3 regions of the Paraburkholderia sp. RL17-368-BIF-A genome follow, and region 1 is predicted to be linked to each of the others. Evidence: riboswitches for the same ligand, from Rfam matches in the RefSeq annotation. Region 1 holds a riboswitch; each other region holds the start of a gene.
The links. Region 1 has a riboswitch for cobalamin ahead of cobW (cobalamin biosynthesis protein CobW). Riboswitches for the same ligand answer to the same signal wherever they lie in the genome.
Positions count from the first base shown of each region.

Region 2: it holds a riboswitch for cobalamin, as region 1 does, so the genes downstream of both, cobG (precorrin-3B synthase) here and cobW (cobalamin biosynthesis protein CobW) in region 1, are expected to answer to the same signal.
Region 3: it holds a riboswitch for cobalamin, as region 1 does, so the genes downstream of both, P0D87_RS16800 (TonB-dependent receptor domain-containing protein) here and cobW (cobalamin biosynthesis protein CobW) in region 1, are expected to answer to the same signal.

Region 1 is NZ_JARESN010000034.1:5,022-10,900, reverse strand. Features, by position in the region: gene P0D87_RS31410 (cobyrinic acid a,c-diamide synthase CobB) at 1-1,067, opposite strand, end outside; gene cobO (cob(I)yrinic acid a,c-diamide adenosyltransferase) at 1,070-1,672, opposite strand; gene P0D87_RS31400 (cobalamin biosynthesis protein) at 1,669-2,100, opposite strand; gene cobA (uroporphyrinogen-III C-methyltransferase) at 2,097-2,819, opposite strand; cobalamin riboswitch at 3,024-3,267, opposite strand; cobalamin riboswitch at 3,337-3,617, shown strand; gene cobW (cobalamin biosynthesis protein CobW) at 3,784-4,893, shown strand; gene cobN (cobaltochelatase subunit CobN) at 4,908-5,879, shown strand, end outside.
Region 2 is NZ_JARESN010000002.1:479,548-485,426, forward strand. Features, by position in the region: gene cobJ (precorrin-3B C(17)-methyltransferase) at 1-647, opposite strand, end outside; gene P0D87_RS05200 (precorrin-2 C(20)-methyltransferase) at 644-1,387, opposite strand; gene P0D87_RS05205 (precorrin-8X methylmutase) at 1,384-2,010, opposite strand; gene cobG (precorrin-3B synthase) at 2,003-3,514, opposite strand; cobalamin riboswitch at 3,598-3,788, opposite strand; gene P0D87_RS05215 (bifunctional cobalt-precorrin-7 (C(5))-methyltransferase/cobalt-precorrin-6B (C(15))-methyltransferase) at 3,873-5,123, shown strand; gene P0D87_RS05220 (cobalt-precorrin-5B (C(1))-methyltransferase) at 5,129-5,879, shown strand, end outside.
Region 3 is NZ_JARESN010000008.1:262,330-268,208, reverse strand. Features, by position in the region: gene P0D87_RS16825 (SIMPL domain-containing protein) at 1-684, opposite strand, end outside; gene P0D87_RS16820 (EVE domain-containing protein) at 850-1,308, opposite strand; RNA gene ssrS (6S RNA) at 1,394-1,575, opposite strand; gene P0D87_RS16810 (cell division protein ZapA) at 1,747-2,061, opposite strand; gene P0D87_RS16805 (hypothetical protein) at 2,058-2,414, opposite strand; cobalamin riboswitch at 2,633-2,981, shown strand; gene P0D87_RS16800 (TonB-dependent receptor domain-containing protein) at 3,071-4,957, shown strand; gene P0D87_RS16795 (FecCD family ABC transporter permease) at 4,985-5,879, shown strand, end outside.

The DNA.
Region 1 (5,879 bases):
GCGGTGAAGCGCGTTTGCATCGTCGCGTGGCCGGGCAGCAGGCCGAGCATCGGCGTGCTGACGCCTTGCGTGTCGGTGAGTCGATCGAGCAGATACAGCATGCCGCCGCATTCGGCGACGAGCGGTTTGCCGTTTGCCACATGCGCGCGGACCGCAGCGGCGCTGCGCGTGTTGGCGGCGAGCGCCGCCGCGTGCAGTTCGGGGTAGCCGCCGGGCAGATACACAGCGTCCGTGCCCGCGGGCAACGGCTCGTCGGCGAGCGGCGAGAAGTATTGCACGCGCGCGCCGAGTGCTTCCAGCAGCGTGACGTTGGCCGGATAGATGAACGAGAACGCCGCGTCGCGCGCAATCGCGATCTGCTTGCCTTGCAGAAGCGGCGGCAGCGCCGCCGGCGTGGGCGCGCCGAATTCGACGGCGGGCGGCAGGTCGGCTAATGCCGTATCGGCGAGCGCATCGGCGGCGCGTTCGAGGCGCGCGTCAAGGTCGTCGATTTCGGCCGCTTGATGCAAGCCGAGGTGACGGTCGGGCAATTCGATTTCATCGCTTGCTGCGAGGTGGCCGCACCAGCGCAGCGTCGGCGGCAACGCTTCTTGCAGCATCTGCGCGTGACGCGCCGAGCCGACGCGGTTCGCGAGCACGCCATGAAACGGCGCGTGCGGCCTGAAATTCGCAAGCCCGAACGCGACCGCGCCGAAGGTCTGCGCCATCGCCTTCGCAGAAATGACGGCGAGCACGGGCACCCCGAAAGCGCTCGCGAGATCGGCGCTGCTCGGTGTGCCGTCGAAGAGACCCATCACGCCTTCGATCAGGATCAGATCGGCTTCGGCCGCGGCCTCGGCGAGCAGATTGCGGCACGCGTCCTGACCGACCATCCACAGATCGAGCGACAACACCGGCGCGCCGCTCGCGTGCGCGAGAATCATGGGATCGAGAAAGTCGGGCCCGGTCTTGAAGACACGCACGCGCCGCCCGAGCCGCCGATGGTAGCGCGCAAGACCCGCGGTGATCGTGGTCTTGCCCTGGCCCGACGCGGGCGCGCTGATGAAGAGCGCGGGGCAGGCGGACACGTTCAGAACTCCACGCCGCGCTGCGCTTTCACGCCTTGCTCGCGATACGGATGCTTGACGATGCGCATTTCGGTAACGAGGTCGGCGGCTTCGATCAGCGCGTCGGGCGCATGACGGCCTGTCACGACCACATGAAGCATCTCTGGACGCACGGCGATGACGGACAGCACTTCGTCGAGCGGCAGGTACTCGTACTTGAGCACGGTGTTCAGCTCGTCGAGGATCACCATCTGATAGTCGCCGCTTTCGATCATCCGGCGCGCTTCGTCCCAGCCCTTGCGCGCGGTCGCGATGTCGGCGTCGCGGTTCTGCGTGTTCCAGGTGTAGCCGTCGCCCATCGTGACGAAATCGCAATTCGCAATCGCGCCGAGAAAGTCGCGCTCCGACGTATGCAGCGCGCCCTTGATGAACTGCACGACGCCAAGACGCATGCCGTGGCCGAGCACGCGCACGGCCATGCCGAACGCAGCGGTCGTCTTGCCTTTGCCGGTGCCGGTGTTGACGATCAGCAGACCCTTTTCGACGGTCGCGTTGGCCTGTTTCTTTTCGTGGCCTTCGCGCCGGCGTTCGGTCATGCGTTGATGCGATTCGGGATCGGTCTTCATGGAAGGTCCTGGTCAGTGAAGGTGGCGCTGCGCGGCAGCGCGTGTTCGGTCGATGCAATCGCCACGGTGACGCCCGCGTGGACGGTTTTGCGAGCGACGAGATAGGGCGTGTGCGCAGCAGCGTGGATCGACGCGCCAAGCAACGCACACGGTTCGCAGACGCCGTCGACGCCGAGATGCTCGCGCGCCGCCGCCGACGGCTCGGCGACATGCAGCGCGGCAATCTGCTCGCGAGTGAAGAGTTGCAGCGGCAATTTGTGGCGCGCGCAGAACGCGAGCAAGCCGGGTTCTTGCGCTTTGGTTTCGATCGAGGCGACGGCCGCGATGTCTTCGAACGCATGCGAGCCGAGCGCTGCGCGCACAGCGTTTTCGATTTCTTCCGCCGACGTATGCAAGCGGCAACCGATGCCCACGCTAAGCGTTTTCATCGGTCATCCTTCGCCAGCGACGCGACGCCGCCGATCACCACGATCGCGGGCGAGCCGAGTCCCGCGCGCGCGACGGCATCGGCGAAATCACCGAGTGTGGCGAGCGCATGCCGCTGCTCGGGGCGCGTTGCGGATTCGATCGCGGCACACGGAGTCTGTGCCGACATGCCCGCTGCCAGCAACGCGCTGACGATGTCGTTTAGCCGCCGCATGCCCATATAGATGACGAGCGTCATGCGCGTGGCGGCGAGCGCGGCCCAATCCGGCTCGCTCGTGCCCGCGCCGTGGCCGGTCACGAACACCACGCCTTGCGCATGATCGCGGTGCGTGACCGGAATGCCGATGGCCGCCGGCGCCGCAATGCCGGCCGTGATGCCGCTGACGATTTCGACGTCGACGCCCGCCGCATGCAGCGCCTGTTGCTCTTCGCCGCCTCTGCCGAACACGAAGGGATCGCCGCCCTTCAAACGCGCGACGCTGCGCCCTTCGTTCAGATGCGCGAGCATTTGTTCGACGATGCCGTGTTGCGGCGTCGACGGATGACCGCCGCGCTTGCCGACATACACGATGCACGCATCGGCGCGCGCAAATTGCAGCACGTCGGGGTTCACCAGATCGTCGACGAGTATCACGTCGGCTTGCGCGAGCGCGCGGGTTGCCTTCAGCGTCATCAGTTCGACGTCGCCGGGGCCTGCGCCGATCAGCCATGCGCGTTTCATCGCGGCATGCGCCGCGTCGGCGCACATGCAATCGCGCAGCGTCGACATACACGCAATGTGATGGAAATTGAAGTCATTCGAAACTGTGCATTCGCGCACGACAGCAAACGCGGATTGCAGACCGCTTCCCTAAGTCGTGCTTGAGCGCCTTCACATCCGTCCCTCGCGGATTCCGGCGGCCGGCGGCGTGACGTTAACAACGCACGGCCGCCTCCGCGTCTGGCCGGTATCCGGGCTGGCGGCCTCACGCGCTTTGCCTTCCCGCCCACATTCGTTCGAATGTGCTGGACAGTGGCACTGAAAACGCATGTGCGGCGCAAAAAATAATCGCGCCGCCGGTCGCTTACCGTTGCGGGGACAGCACAGGTTGAGCGCAAGCGCGCTGCCTGTTTCCCGTTTAACTGCACACGCGAGCACATGTGCGGGCACCAGACGCGCGCATACGATAGCACACGGCAAGCCCGTCCGATAAGCGCGCCGGGCTTGCGTTTTCTTGACGGCGCAAGGCGCGCGGCCTACACTCGCACGCACTTCTGGTGCTCGTGTGCGCGCTCGTGCGCATGCAGTTAAACGGGAAACAGGGCGCCCGCCTCGCATGGATCGGGTCAACCTGTGCTGCCCCCGCAACGGTAAGCGAAAAGCGACGTCATGGCGGTTTGCATGGCGCCGCGGAGCCGGCTTCGATGTCCACGCGCAAGGCCGCGTCGGCATATCACCACTGGGCGAGAAATCACTCGTCCGGGAAGGGGAAGCGGCGCTTTCGCCAGCCCGGATACCGGCCGGAACACGAAGGGCGAACGCCGCGGGGAAGCGGCGCTGCGCTCATGACCTCATACCCGTATTCTGCGTTTCCCTGGTGTAGCGGCAAGGCCGTCGTGCGTTCCCGCGTTTTGCGATGCGACGTCATGCGCAAAGCGCGTGATTCGGCCGGCCAGCAGATGCAACTCTCACGGATGGACTCACCATGCAAGTTCAGATGCGCAAGATTCCCGTCACCATCGTCACGGGCTTTCTCGGCAGCGGCAAGACGACGTTGCTGCGGCACATTCTTCGGAACGCGGGCGGCAAGCGCATTGCGGTGATCGTCAACGAGTTCGGCGAGATCGGCATAGACGGTGAAATCCTCAAAGGTTGCGGCATTGGTTGCGATGAAAACGGCGTCGAGACCGAAGGCCAATTGTATGAACTGGCGAACGGTTGCCTGTGCTGCACGGTCCAGGAAGAGTTCTTTCCGGTGATGGAAAAACTCGTCGAGCGCCGTGAGCAGATCGACCATGTGCTGATCGAAACGTCGGGGCTCGCGTTGCCGAAGCCGCTCGTGCAGGCGTTCAACTGGCCGCAGATCAAGAACAGTTTCACGGTGGATGCGGTGATTACCGTCGTCGATGGACCCGCTGCGGCAAGCGGCCAATTCGCTGAAAATCCGCTTGCCGTCGACGCGCAACGCAAGGCCGATCCGAATCTCGACCACGAGTCGCCGCTGCACGAATTGTTCGAGGATCAATTGTCGGCTGCGGATCTGGTGATTCTGAACAAGACCGATCTGCTCGACGAAGCAGGCCAGAACGCGGTCGAAGCCGTGATTCGCGCCGAAATTCCGCCTCAGGTGAAGATCGTGCGCGCCCATAGGGGCGAGCTCGATCTGCACGCGTTGTTCGGGCTCGAAGCGGCGTCGGAGGAAACCATTCACTTGCGCCACGATCACCACGGTTCGGCCGACGACGCCGATCATCATCACGATGAGTTCGATTCGGTGGTCGTGAATGCAAAGGCGCAGTCGCGTGAAGCGGTGATCGCCGCGCTGCAAGGACTCGTGGGGAACAACACGATTTATCGCGTGAAGGGTTTCGCGGCGTTGCCGGGCGCGCCGATGCGGCTCGTCGTTCAAGGCGTGGGCCGGCGCTTCGATAGTTATTTCGATCGACGCTGGCAGCCAGGTGAACTGGAAGAACTAGGCGAAGGCGCCGAAAGCCGCTTCGTGCTGATCGGTGAAGACCTCGACCAGGCTGCGCTGCAACGCGCGTTCGACGCCGCGCTCGGCGTCGCAGCCGCTGTCGCCGCGCAACAGACGTAAGCCGGTATAGACACATGCATCTGCTGCGCACCACGCCGGGCGGTTTCGTCGACGATACGCAAGGCGTGATCCGCATCGATCAGCGGCCCGCGGACATCGTCATTCTGAGTTCCGCGGATACGACGCTGTCGTTGCTCGCGAGCGTGTTTCCCCGTCTCGGCGACGGCTTTCCGAGCGTGCGCCTCGCGAATGTCACGTATCTGCGGCAGCCTGCCTCCGTGGACTTTTACGTCGAAGACGTGTTGCAACATGCGCGCGTGGTCGTGGTCGATCATCTTGGCGGCGAGGCGTACTGGCCATACGGCATCGAGCAGGTGGTCGCGCTTGCGGAGCGCAAACAGCAGACGCTCGCGATGTTTTCCGGCGATCTCCAGGAAGATCCGAACCTGCTCGCACGCAGTACCGCCGATGCAGCGTTATGCCATCAACTGTGGCGCTATCTGCGCGAAGGCGGGCCGCAGAACGCCGAGGCGTTCCTGCGCTGCATCGCGCATCGCGCGCTTGGGTGGGGCCGCGAACCGGCGCCGCCGCGCGCGTTGCCAGCCGCGTCGCTCTACCATCCCGCATGCGATACGCCGACTATCGCCGACTGGCAGGCGCGCTGGCAGCATGCCGCGCCTGTTGCCGCGATTCTGTTCTACAAGGCGCATCTTCAGGCGGCCAATACCGCGGTGTTCGACGCGCTGATCGACGCGCTCGAATCCGAAGGCATGAACCCGCTGCCGATCGCCATCACGTCGCTAAAAGATGCGATGAGCCGCGAAGTCGTGCAGTCGTTGTGCGCGCAACATGACGCCGCACTCGTGCTCAACACCACTGCGTTCGCCGCGTCTGCGATCGACGATCCAGAGCCGCTCGCGCTCGCAGGCGATGCGCCGGTGCTGCAAGTGATCCTGAGCGGCGGCAATCGCGACGACTGGGTGAAGGACAACCAGGGTCTCAATTCGCGCGACATCGCGATGCATATCGCGCTGCCGGAAGTGGAC
Region 2 (5,879 bases), on a different contig from region 1:
GCTTCTCCCAACGCCACCGCCGCAACCACGCTGCGTGGATGAATCACAAGCTCATCCTCGCGCCCATTCCACGCGTGCGGCGTCACGCGAATCGCGAGCCGCGCGGATGCGGAACGCGGCAGTTGCGCGTCGTCGAGCCACGGCGCGTCGCCTTCGACGCGCGTGCTTTCGCCCGCCAGCAGATCCGACACGAAGCGCTTGCCCTGGCCTGGATCGGCGAGCGCGTAGCCTTCGGGCGGATTCAGCACGCAGGTGCCGAACCGCAGTTCTCCGCTCGTCGTGATGGCGGGCGAGACACCGAGCGCGGCCGCGATGTCGCGCGCCATTACGTTGACGCCGGCAAGGCCGCCGAGCAGCGGCACGACCGCGCTGCCGTCTTCGGCGACGGCCAGCACCGGCGGCTCCGCGCCCTTGTTCGACAAGAGCGGCGCGACGCAGCGAATCACGATGCCGGCCGCGCACAGCGCGATGATCGGCGTGCCGCGCGCGTACAGCTCGCGCAGATGCGCGCCGAGTTCTGTGTAAGCGACATCGGCCTGCACGCGTCCTTGCAGCGCATGCACCTGCGAACCGGCCGTGAGCGCCTGAATGCGCCGCGCCGTGTCCAACGCGCCCACGCCCAGAATGACGATGGCGGGCGGCATCATCCTTGCCATTTTTCCCCCGGCACGACGAGCAGCGAGAAATACGGCGACGCCATCGGATCGACTTCGGCGAGCGGCACGATGCGCTGATTGCCCATCGTCGCGCGCTCGACGTACAACGCGCGATGCGCGAGGCCGAGATCGCCGAGCACGCGCCGCACCTTGTCGAAGTTGCGGCCGAGTTTCATCACAACGGCGGCGTCGGCATCGGCGAGACGGCGGCGCAGTTCGTCTTCGGGCAGCACGCCCGACAGCACCGACAGGCTCTGGTTGCGATAGACGAGCGGCGCCCCGAGCACGGCCGCGCCGCCGAGCATCGAGCACACGCCCGGCACGACCTCGCTCTCGTAGCGCGCGGCGAGCCGGTCGTGCAGATACATATACGAGCCGTAGAAAAACGGATCGCCTTCGCAGATCACCGCGACGTCGCGCCCCGCGTCCAGATGTCCGCCGACGATCTGCGCGGCCGTGTCGTAGAAGTCCGCGATGATCGCTTCGTACGAAAGCGGCGGCTCGAGCGCCTCGGTCGTCACGGGATAGACGAGCGGCAGATGCTGCTGCGCGTCGTGCAAATGCGCCTCGATGATGCTGAACGCGTTGCCCTTCTTGCCCTTCGCGACGAAGTACGCGACCACCGGCGCGGCCTTCAGGAGACGCAGTGCTTTGAGCGTGATGAGTTCGGGATCGCCCGGACCCACGCCGAGTCCGAAGAGACGCCCTGCACGTTGCGGCGCGGCGGTCATTCGACCTCCGTCGCCAGCGCGTTGACCGCGGCGGCGGCCATCGCGCTGCCGCCGCGGCGGCCATGCACGACGACATACGGCACGCCGCGGCTGTCGCCCGCGAGCATGGCTTTCGATTCGGCCGCGCCGACGAAGCCGACCGGAAAGCCGAGAATCAGCGCGGGTTTCGGCGCGCCGGCATCGAGCATGTCGAGCAGATGAAACAGCGCGGTCGGCGCATTGCCGATCACGACGACGCTGCCCGCAAGACGCGGACGCCACAATTCGAGCGCGGCGGCCGAGCGCGTGTTGCCGAGTTCGCGCGCGAGGTCGGGCACGTCTTCGTGCGTGAGCGTGCAGATCACGTCGTTGTTCGCGGGCAGGCGCGCGCGCGTGATGCCTTGCGCGACCATGCCGGCGTCGCAGAGAATCGGCGCACCTTGCGCGAGCGCGAGGCGCCCCTCCGTGCCGGCATTCGGCGAGAACGCGAGATCGCCGATCACGTCGACCATCCCGCACGCGTGGATCACGCGCACCGCGAGCTTTTCGAGGTCGGCGGGGATGCGCGACAGATCGGCTTCGGCGCGGATCGTCGCGAAGGATTGGCGATAGATCTCCTGACCGTCGCGAATGTAATCAAGCATCGGTATCACTCATTTGAGTCGGGCATTCTGGTCGTGCGTCCTGGGCGTGCGTCTGTCCGGCTTGGGCGAGTTGCGCGAGGGTGTCGGCGGCTTGTGCGATCGTCAGTCGGCGCGCGACGCATTCGCCGAAACCCGGCTGTGCGTCGCGCCGGTAAAGATCGTAGAGGCCGGGCGCCGCGGCAAGCAGCGTGAACGGCGCGCAATGCGCGGCGGCGCAGGAGCGCGGGCAGCCGCTCAGGTGCACGTCGACGCCCGCGGGCAGGCGCGCGGCGAGCGCGAGCGCGTCGGCTTTGGTATCCGCGAGACTTTTTGCACAGCCGGTGGAACCGGCGCACGCGATGAGGCGTGAAGCGGGGTCGTCCAGGTCGCACGCAAAGCCGAGCGTTTTTAGCGCGGTAAGCACGGCGGGCACGGCATGTGTGGCGATGTCGGGCAGCAGAACGCTTTGCCACGGCGTGATGCGTAGCGCGCCGTTCGCGTGTTGCCGCGCCAGCGAAGCGAGGCCATGCAGCGCGGTTGCGTCGATGCGGCCGAGCAGCGGTTGACCGCCGACGTGCCACGTTCCCGCGATACGCTGGGCGTGAGCGCCGACGCGCAGCGTGGCATCGGCGGGCGTGCTGCGCTGCCACTCGGCGAGCGCTGCGTCGCGTGCCAACGGGAAATCGACGTAGGTTTGCGCGTGTCGCAGGATTGCGTCGGCGGAATGTTCGGCGAGCAGGTGACGCATGCGGGTCGTGTCGGAGTCGGCGGCGAGATCGAGAAACGTATGCAGCAGCGCCCGCACCAGCGCCGGAACTTGCGACGGCAGCACGGCGGCGAGTGCGCCTGCATGAATCGTCGCCGAATTCGTCGCAGCAACCGGTGGACAACCGGCGAGGCCGAACACGAAGCGGATCTCGCCGGAACCACCCTGCGATGCCGCGAGCCACACGTCATGCGGATGATCGAGCCGCGCAAGACGCTCGCCGCCGTCGACGAGCAGCGCGAATTTCGGCGACAGCGCCGCGAAACGCGCGTCGCTTTGCAAGAGCGCGAGCAAAGTCGTGCAAAGCGGCCTTGTGTCGAAAAGCGCAGAACGGTCGCGCCCCGCGGCAGGGCTGATCATCACATTGCGGATGTCGTCGGCGGCTGAAGCGGTGAGGGCGGCGGCAGAGTTCGCATCGGCCTCGGCGGGAGCATCAGCACCAGCCTCCGCCAAAGGCCCAAGCCCCGCATCGACCAACGCCGCAATCAACGCCGCTTCCTCGCCGCCACGAACGCCGCGCAGTTGCAGATTCGCGCGGTTCGTCAACTCGATCACGCCCGCCGCGTGCCGCGTGCTCGCATCCGCGATCGCGTGGGCCTGAGCCGCGCTCAGCTCGCCGCCCGGCAGCTTGATCCGGCAGATGCCGCCGTCGCGCGCGGCGACGATCCGCGCGAGCCCCGGACACGCCGAGGGCCGCAGCGCGAAAGCCGCGTCAGGCAATACAGTGGAGGAGGGAGAAGCTCGATTCAAGACGGACACCGCGGTTAGCGTCGCGCGACGGCCCGAGCAAGCGATAAAGCGGCTTGGCTGCGGCATCGGTACACCCCGCCCGATGTTGGCTGGCACGAACAGTCTCGCCGGCAGGTCTCCTGGCTCGCAGGTCGTCGTCCGCCGCGGCCTTCCCGGTCGAACCAGTGGCGCTTAGCGCAGGCGGACTCGCTGCATACAGTTGCGGGGGCAGCCGCAGCGGCGATGGTTTCCCCGCTGTGTTCCCTCTTAGGCCCCGAAGGGCACCGGCGGCTGTATTATGCCTTTTTTCGGATAGCACAACGAGGCTGGACGCTTTGACCGGCGTGGCGCAGCGCATTGTTTTGAGAGACATCATGAGGAAGGATGCATGCCGGCGTGGCTGACGGTAGTGGGCATCGGCGACGACGGCTTCGCCGGTTTGGGACGGCCCGCGCGGCGTGCGTTGCTGGAGGCGTCGGCGATTTACGGCGGCGAGCGTCATCTGTCGATGCTGCCGGCGCGGCTTGCCGCGCGCCGCGCCGCGTGGCCGCGTCCGTTCGATCTCGCGCCGTTGCTCGCCGAGCGCGGCCGCTCCGTCTGCGTGCTGGCGAGCGGCGATCCGATGCTGTTCGGCGTCGGCGCGACGCTGGCCAGGCAGTTGCCGGCCGACGAGTTGCGCGTGCTGCCCGCACCTTCGTCGTTGTCGCTGGCCGCCGCCCGGCTTGGCTGGCCGTTGCAGGATGCGGCCGTCGTGTCGCTGGTCGGCCGGCCGCAGCCGACGCTGAACGCGCATCTGCATGACGGCGCGCGCGTGTTCGTGTTGAGCGCGGACGGCGGCACGCCCGCGGCGCTCGCTGCGCTGCTGAACGCGCGCGGCTTCGGCGCGACGCGCATGACCGTGCTCGAACATCTCGGCGGCGACGCGGAGCGGCGCATCGACGGCCGCGCGGATCAGTGGTCCGCGCGCGACGTTGCCGCGCTGAACCTGATCGCGCTCGAATGCCGCGCGACGGATGGCGCGCCGCGTCTGCCGCTCACTTGCGGCTTGCCCGACGACGCGTTTCGCCACGACGGCCAGTTGACCAAACGCGATGTGCGCGCGATCACGCTCGCGCGCCTCGCCCCGACGCCCGGCGAATTGCTGTGGGACGTGGGCGCGGGCAGCGGCTCGATTGGCATCGAATGGATGCGCGCGCATCCGGCTTGCCGCGCGATTGCCATTGAAGCGCACGCGGAGCGGCAGCGCTTTATCGAACACAATCGCGATGCGTTGGGCGTGCCGGGGCTGCAACTCGTCGCGGGCCGCGCGCCTGAAGCACTCGACGGGCTGCCGACGCCGGATGCGGTGTTCATCGGCGGCGGCGTGACGGTGCCGGGTGTACTCGACGCGTGCTGGGCGAGTCTGCGCGACGGCGGCCGGCTGGTCGCCAACGCGGTGACGTTGCAAGGCGAGGCGGCGCTTGCCGCATGGCGCGAACAGCATGGCGGCACGCTGACGCGCATCGCGCTTGCCGATGCACAACCGCTCGGCGGATTCGATACGTGGCGGCAGGCGCTGCCGATCACCTTGCTCGATGTGGTGAAGCCCTGCGGCGACGAGCGCGCCGCAAGCCGCCCACAGCCCGAACGCTCCGCCTGACCGCGATGCGCGACGAGACCCCCGAACAACCCGCGCCGCTGCGCAGCGGCTACACGACCGGCAGTTGCGCCACCGCGACGTCGCTGGCGGCGGCGCGTCTGCTGCTCGCGGGCGTGGTCAGCGACATCGCCGAAATCGTGTTGCCGAAGGGCCAGCATGTGCCGATGCCGCTCGTGTTCTGCCGCCTGACCGACGACGGCGCCGAGGCCGGCACGATCAAGGACGCCGGCGACGATCCCGACGTCACGCACGGCGCCGTGGTGTTCGCGCGCGTGCGCCTCGTCGCGGAAGCGGGCGTGGTGTTTCGCGCCGGACCGGGCGTGGGCACCGTCACGCGCGCCGGTCTGACGCTCGCGGTCGGCGAGCCGGCGATCAACCCCGTGCCGCGTCAGATGATGACCGCGCACCTCGCCGAACTCGCCGCCGAGCACGGCTATCGCGGCGGCTTCGAAGTGACGATCGGCGTCGAGGGCGGCGAAGCGCTCGCGCTCAAGACGATGAACCCGCGGCTCGGCATTCTCGGCGGGCTGTCGATTCTGGGCACGACCGGCATCGTGCGCCCGTTCTCGTGCTCGGCGTATATCGCGTCGATTCATCAAGGCATCGACGTCGCGCGCGCGAACGGCTATACGCATGTCGCCGCCTGCACCGGCAACGCCAGCGAAGACGCGATGCGCGCGCATTACGGCTTGCCCGACATCGCGTTGATCGAAATGGGCGATTTCGTCGGCGCGGTGCTCAAGCATATGAAGCGCG
Region 3 (5,879 bases), on a different contig from region 1:
GCCGCCTTCTATCGGCACCGGCGCAGCCATTTTCGCGTCCGCGCCCATCGCGCGCGCGCTCATCATCATGACCGGCCGCGGCATCGAGCCGTTGTGCCCGACGTTGACCTCGCGGATCGAATAGCCGCTGTAGCCGAACGCCTGCGCGGACGATGCCGCCTGCTCGCGGAACGACTTGATCGCCTCGCCGGTGAGCTTCTGTTCGGCCACGCGCTGCGCCGCGGGCGACAGCGAGAACTGCACGTTGCCGACCTGCATGATGGAAGCCATTTGCCCCGCGAGCTTCGACGCCGCGGTGAAGTCGTGCGACTCGAGCACGATCTCCGTGCGGCCGCGCCATGCGGAGATGCGCCCGTCACGATCGGTCGACGGATAAATCGAGAACGAACCGGTGCGCGCGGTCACGCCGCTCACACCCTTTGCTTTTTGCAACGCGGAATCGGCACGCTGATTCAGCGTTGACGTGAGCGCCGACGGGTCGCTCGCTTCCTGCTCATAAAAGAGCGTGATGTCGACCACGTCTTGCGGTACGTCGGCGCTCGCTTGCGCATTCAGCGACAGCACGCCGGCCGGTTGATAGGGCACGACGCTCTGCGCGCGCGCAACGGCGGGCGTGAGCGCGAGTGCAGCGGGCGCCGCGCAGACCAGCGCGAAAGCGAGTGCACGTGCGGTGTGTTTCGTCATTATTGGACTCCATGCTTGAACAGGGTTGCGCGCGACGAGGCGAGCGCGACGCAACGGCACGACGCTTGCCGAAGCCGTTTGCGAGTCCGTTAGGCGCTCGTAACCTGAGCTTGGTTCCCTAATTTAACCTTGCTTCAACGTTGCTGCAGCGTGGGCCGCGCGACGTCAAACGAGCCGCGTCGTGATGAAGCGCCACTCCGCTTCGGTCACTGGCGTGATCGACAGACGGTTGCCTCTCGCGAGCACGCGCATGTCCTTCAGTTCTTCATGCTCGCGCAAGGCGGCGAGCGGAATCAACGGAATCTTCTTCTTGAACACGACGTCGACGAGCAGCCAGCGCGGCGTTTCCTGCGACGACTTCGGGTCGTAATACGGGCTCTTGCTATCGAACTGCGTGGGGTCCGGATAGGCCGTGGACGCAACTTCAGCAAGCCCCGCGATGCCCGGCTCGGGGCAGCTCGAGTGATAGAACAGCACGCCGTCGCCGATCTGCATGCCATCGCGCATGAAGTTGCGAGCCTGATAGTTGCGCACGCCCGTCCACGGCAGCGTGCGGTGCGCGGCGTTGGCGAGATGGTCGATGCTTGCTTCGTCCGGTTCGGACTTCATTAGCCAGTAGCGCATGAATCGAATTGAACGTTAGGGGTTTGAAGAAGCACGGCGCCCAAACAAAAACGGCACCGGACGCAAGTCCGATGCCGTTCCAAATAAGGTCCCCGCCTTAGCCGCTAGGCCGGCATCCTGAACCGGGGGTTCAGAATTGGTCGCAGTTAGCAGCACTTCGGGTACATCAGACAGAGTGACGCGCACGCCCGTGCTACAAATTTCCGCAACCGTGCACATGGCATTGGTTCAAGGAATATATGACCTTGGCGAACCAGGCAGGGAAGCTAAACCGATGAAGCTAAACCGATGACACTCAAACGATTGACTCAAACGTTGGGGACCTGTTCGCCTCGCGCAGTTCGTGCATGCTTCACGAACCTTGCCTGCTTACTTTCCGTTTGAATCCGCAGCCGGTATCAGCACCGGCCGCACTGCTTGCAACATGCTACTTGCAACTTACTGCACGCTGTACTGCTCGATGACAGTACCCAGTTGCTCGTTCATTTGATGCATTGTACGCCGGATTTCTTCAGCGGGAAATGCTTCTCCGTGACGCACGCTTGTTTGCAGCTTAAGCAGTTCGGATGCCAGCGACAGCGCAGCCATGACTGCAATGCGATCCGTGCCGCGCACGTTGCTGTTATTGCGGATCTTCGACATTTCGGCGTCGACTCGCGCGACTGCTTCAAGCAGCGCGCCTTCCGTTTCCGGCGAGCAGGCGAGGCGATAGGGCACGCCGAGAATCGATACTTCGATCTGCTTGGTCGTCATGCATTTTCTCCGTGGCGAGTGGCGTCGCTCTCTGTTTCGACCTCGTGCGGAGCGGGCTCGAGCAGATCGAGCTGGTTGTCCGGCTCGTTGTGCGCACGCGCACGCGGCAATTTTTCGAGGATCGCGTTCAGGCGCACCTGCGCGTCGTCGATCTTGGCCGACAGCGCGTCGCGCTCCGCTTGCAGTGCGTCGCGTTCCTCGCGCAGCAGCGCAAGTTCCGTGCGCGTAGCTTCGGCTTCGGCGCGCGACTGCGCGAGTTGCTCTTCGAGCGCGAGGCGCGCTTCATTGTGGCGCTGGCTGATCGCGATCAGCTTGCCGATATTCTGTGAAAGTGTTTCGAGTTCGGTGAGCATGTGCTGCGTCCTCTAAAGACATCGCATTTTAGCGCGGAATGTCGCACGTTCCGACATTTGTCTCGTTTCGAGACGTAACAACCCCGCTTTTTGCAGCCTTTTTTCGACTGAAGAAGAGAAACTACGCGCGTGCCGGAGATCGCGTCGGACAATAGCTCGACCCTGTCCGAATGAATCGCTCTCGCGGCCCGCGTTCTTGACTGACTCAGAGGGCGCTCATACACTGGCCGCACTCTGGTGCCCGCGCGCATTTCATTGTGCGCGCAGTTAAACGGGAAGCAGGCCGCGCCGTTCTACCCGAACGCGCCAACCTGCGCTGCCCCCGCAACGGTAAGCGACCGCATTTCGCGTGCATTGCAGTTCGTCGCATTCGCTGCAGTTCATTGCTGCTCATCGCAGTTCAGTGCTGCGGTACGAATCGTATTTCGAACAGCAGTTCGCGCTTTTGCAGTTCGATCCCCATCGCGTGTTCCGGTTCAACTCGCGAGTGTGCCACTGCGCGTCACGCGTGGGAAGGCGGGATCGAAAGTCGTTAGCCCGGATACCGGCCAGAGGGAGGGGCGCGCGGCGCGAATTGTCAAAAGCGCACGCGCCTCGTTACGCGACGGCCTGCGGGGAAGCGGGCCGCGCACGCCATCCACGGGAAATCTCACTTCATGCTGTCCCCCATCGCCCGCGCGGTGCTGCTCGCTTTTGCCGGGCTGCCCCATCTCGCGCATGCGCAGGCCGCCGCGCCTGCAAACGCCGACGCTTTGTCCACCGCTTCGTCCACTGCATCGTCCACTGTTTTATCGCCCGTCGTGGTGACCGCCGAGCGCGGACCGCAAGCGCTTGCCGATACGATCCCGCAGACGTCGCTATTCGATCAGCAGGACCTGGCCGACACCACCGCAACGGATCTGCCCGGCCTGCTGCAACTCGCGCCCGGCGCGCAAATCTCGCGTACAGGCGGGCCCGGTTCGACGGCGAGCCTTTATTTGCGCGGCGCGTCGTCGACGCAATCGCTGATTCTCATCGACGGCGTGCGCGTCGATTCCGTGAGTCTCGGCACCGCGCAAATCGCGCAGGTTCCGCTCGATCAGATCGATCACGTCGAAGTCGTGAACGGCAACGTGTCCGCGTTATACGGCTCCGGTGCGATCGGCGGCGTGGTACAGGTGTTCACGAAAGACGGCGGCGCGCATCCGCCGCGTTTCAATTTCTCCCTGGGCTACGGCAGCTATCACACGCAGACGCAGCAGGTCGGCGCGAACGGCGCATTGGATAAAGACGGCCGCACGACCTTCAGCATTTCGCTCGCGCGCTCGAAAGACGACGGCTTTTCAGCGCTCAATCCAAGCGAGGCGCCCAACGCGAATCCGAACGCGAACGGCTATCTGAACGAGAGCATTTCGGCGTCGCTGCGCCACAAGTTCAACGACCAATGGGACGCGGGCGTCCGCTATCTGCAGTCGAACGGCAACAACAGCTACGACAACGCGTACGGCGCGCCGACCGATCTGAACAACCTCTACACGAAAGTGCGGCAGGTGTCCGCGTTCGCCAACGGCAAGCTGACCGACTGGTGGACCACGCACTTCATCGTGTCCGAAGGCGACGACCGCAGCGTGTCGAAGACCAACGGCCTCTACAACGGACGCTTCGATACCGACAACCGGCAATACACGTGGCAGAACGATTTCGCGCTGGCCGCGCAGCAAAAACTGCGCGTGGGCTACGAGCATCTCGATCAGAGCCTCGACTCCGATACGTTCGCCGCGCCCACGCGGCATGTCGATTCCGTCTTCGCGGGCTACACGGCGCGCTTCGGACGCAATCAGATCCAGGCCAACGTGCGGCGCGACCAGTACTCCGATTTCGGCGGAGCGAACAGTTACTATCTCGGCTATGGGTTCGACATCACGCCGCATTGGAAGCTGAGCGCAAGCTATTCGGATTCGTTTCGCGCGCCGAGCTTCGACGATCTGTACTATCCGCTAAGCGGCAATCCGTCGATTCAGCCCGAGCGCAGCCATTCGCTCGAAGCGGCGCTGCAGTACGCGTCGAATGCGTTGGGCGTGATGCGTTTGAGTGCTTTCCAGACGCGTTATTCGAATCTGATCGACTATCAGCAGGTCACGCCGGGCATCTATCTGGCGGAGAACGTGGGGCATGCAAAAGTGCAGGGGCTCGAGGGATCGTGGAGCGGACATGTGGGCAAGACCGATGTGCGCGCATCGGTCACGCTGCAAAATCCCGTCGATCTCGACAACGACGTGGACCTCGTGCGGCGCGCGCGGCGCTTCGCGTCCTTGACGGTGAACCGCAGCATCGCAGGGTGGCGCGTGGGCGGCGAGTGGGTCGTGAGCGGCCCGCGCGAGGACAGCAGCGGCAAGCTCGGCGGCTACGGCATCGTGAATCTGTCCGCGCGCTACAACATCACGAAAGCCTGGTACGTGGCCGCGCAAATCCAGAATCTGTTGAACAAGGACTATGAAACGGCCTACTCGTATAACTCGCCGGGGCGCGGTGCGTATGTCACGCTCGGCTGGCAGCAGCAGTGATGCGCGCGCCATGTTGAGAGCGCGCCGATGAGTCGTCATCCAGGTTCGTTGCCCGCCGCATTGCACGCGATGACCGCGAAGCGCGCCGCGGCAATCTGGCTCGTGCTCGCGCTCGCCGCGCTGGTCGTGCTGATGGCGTCGCTGGCGCTGGGCAGCGTCTCGCTCGCGCCCGCGCGCGTGATCGAGGCGCTGTCGCCGTTGCATGCGTCCGCGTCCGGCTCTGCAAGCGCCTCCGAGGATCTCGCCGGCGAGATCGTCCGCACGCTGCGCTTGCCGCGCGCATTAGCCGGTTTCGCGTGCGGCGCATTGCTCGCGATGGCCGGTGCGCTGCTGCAAGTGCTGTTGCGCAATCCGCTCGCGGAGCCGTACGTGTTGGGCGTATCGGGCGGGGCCGCGAGCTTCGCGCTGATCGCGATGATCGCCGGCAGCGCGTGGTGGCTCGTCGATGCGTCCGCGTTCGCAGGCGCATTCGTATCGATTCTGCTCGTGCTCGGTCTCGCGCGCCGCGAGTTGTGGCGCGGCGAGCCACAGGACACGTCGCCGCGTTTGCTGTTGACCGGCGCGGTCATCGCGGCGGGTTGGGGCGCGTTGATCACGTTGCTGCTGAACCTCGCGCCCGACAATCGTCTGCGCGGCATGCTGTTCTGGCTCACCGGCGACCTCAACGGCAATGCGATGCCGTGGACGGCGCTTGCGGCGCTCGTGGTCGTTGTAGTTGTCATCGTGCCGGTTGCGCCGCGTCTGAACGTGCTTTTGCGAGGCGACGCCGTCGCAGAAGCGCTCGGCGTGGCGGTCATGCCGCTGCGCTTGCGCGTCTATCTCGCGGCCTCGCTCGCGGCGGCTGCGGCCGTGACGACGGCGGGCACCATCGGCTTCGTCGGGCTCGTCGTGCCGCATGTGCTGCGGCTCGCGTTCGGCAACG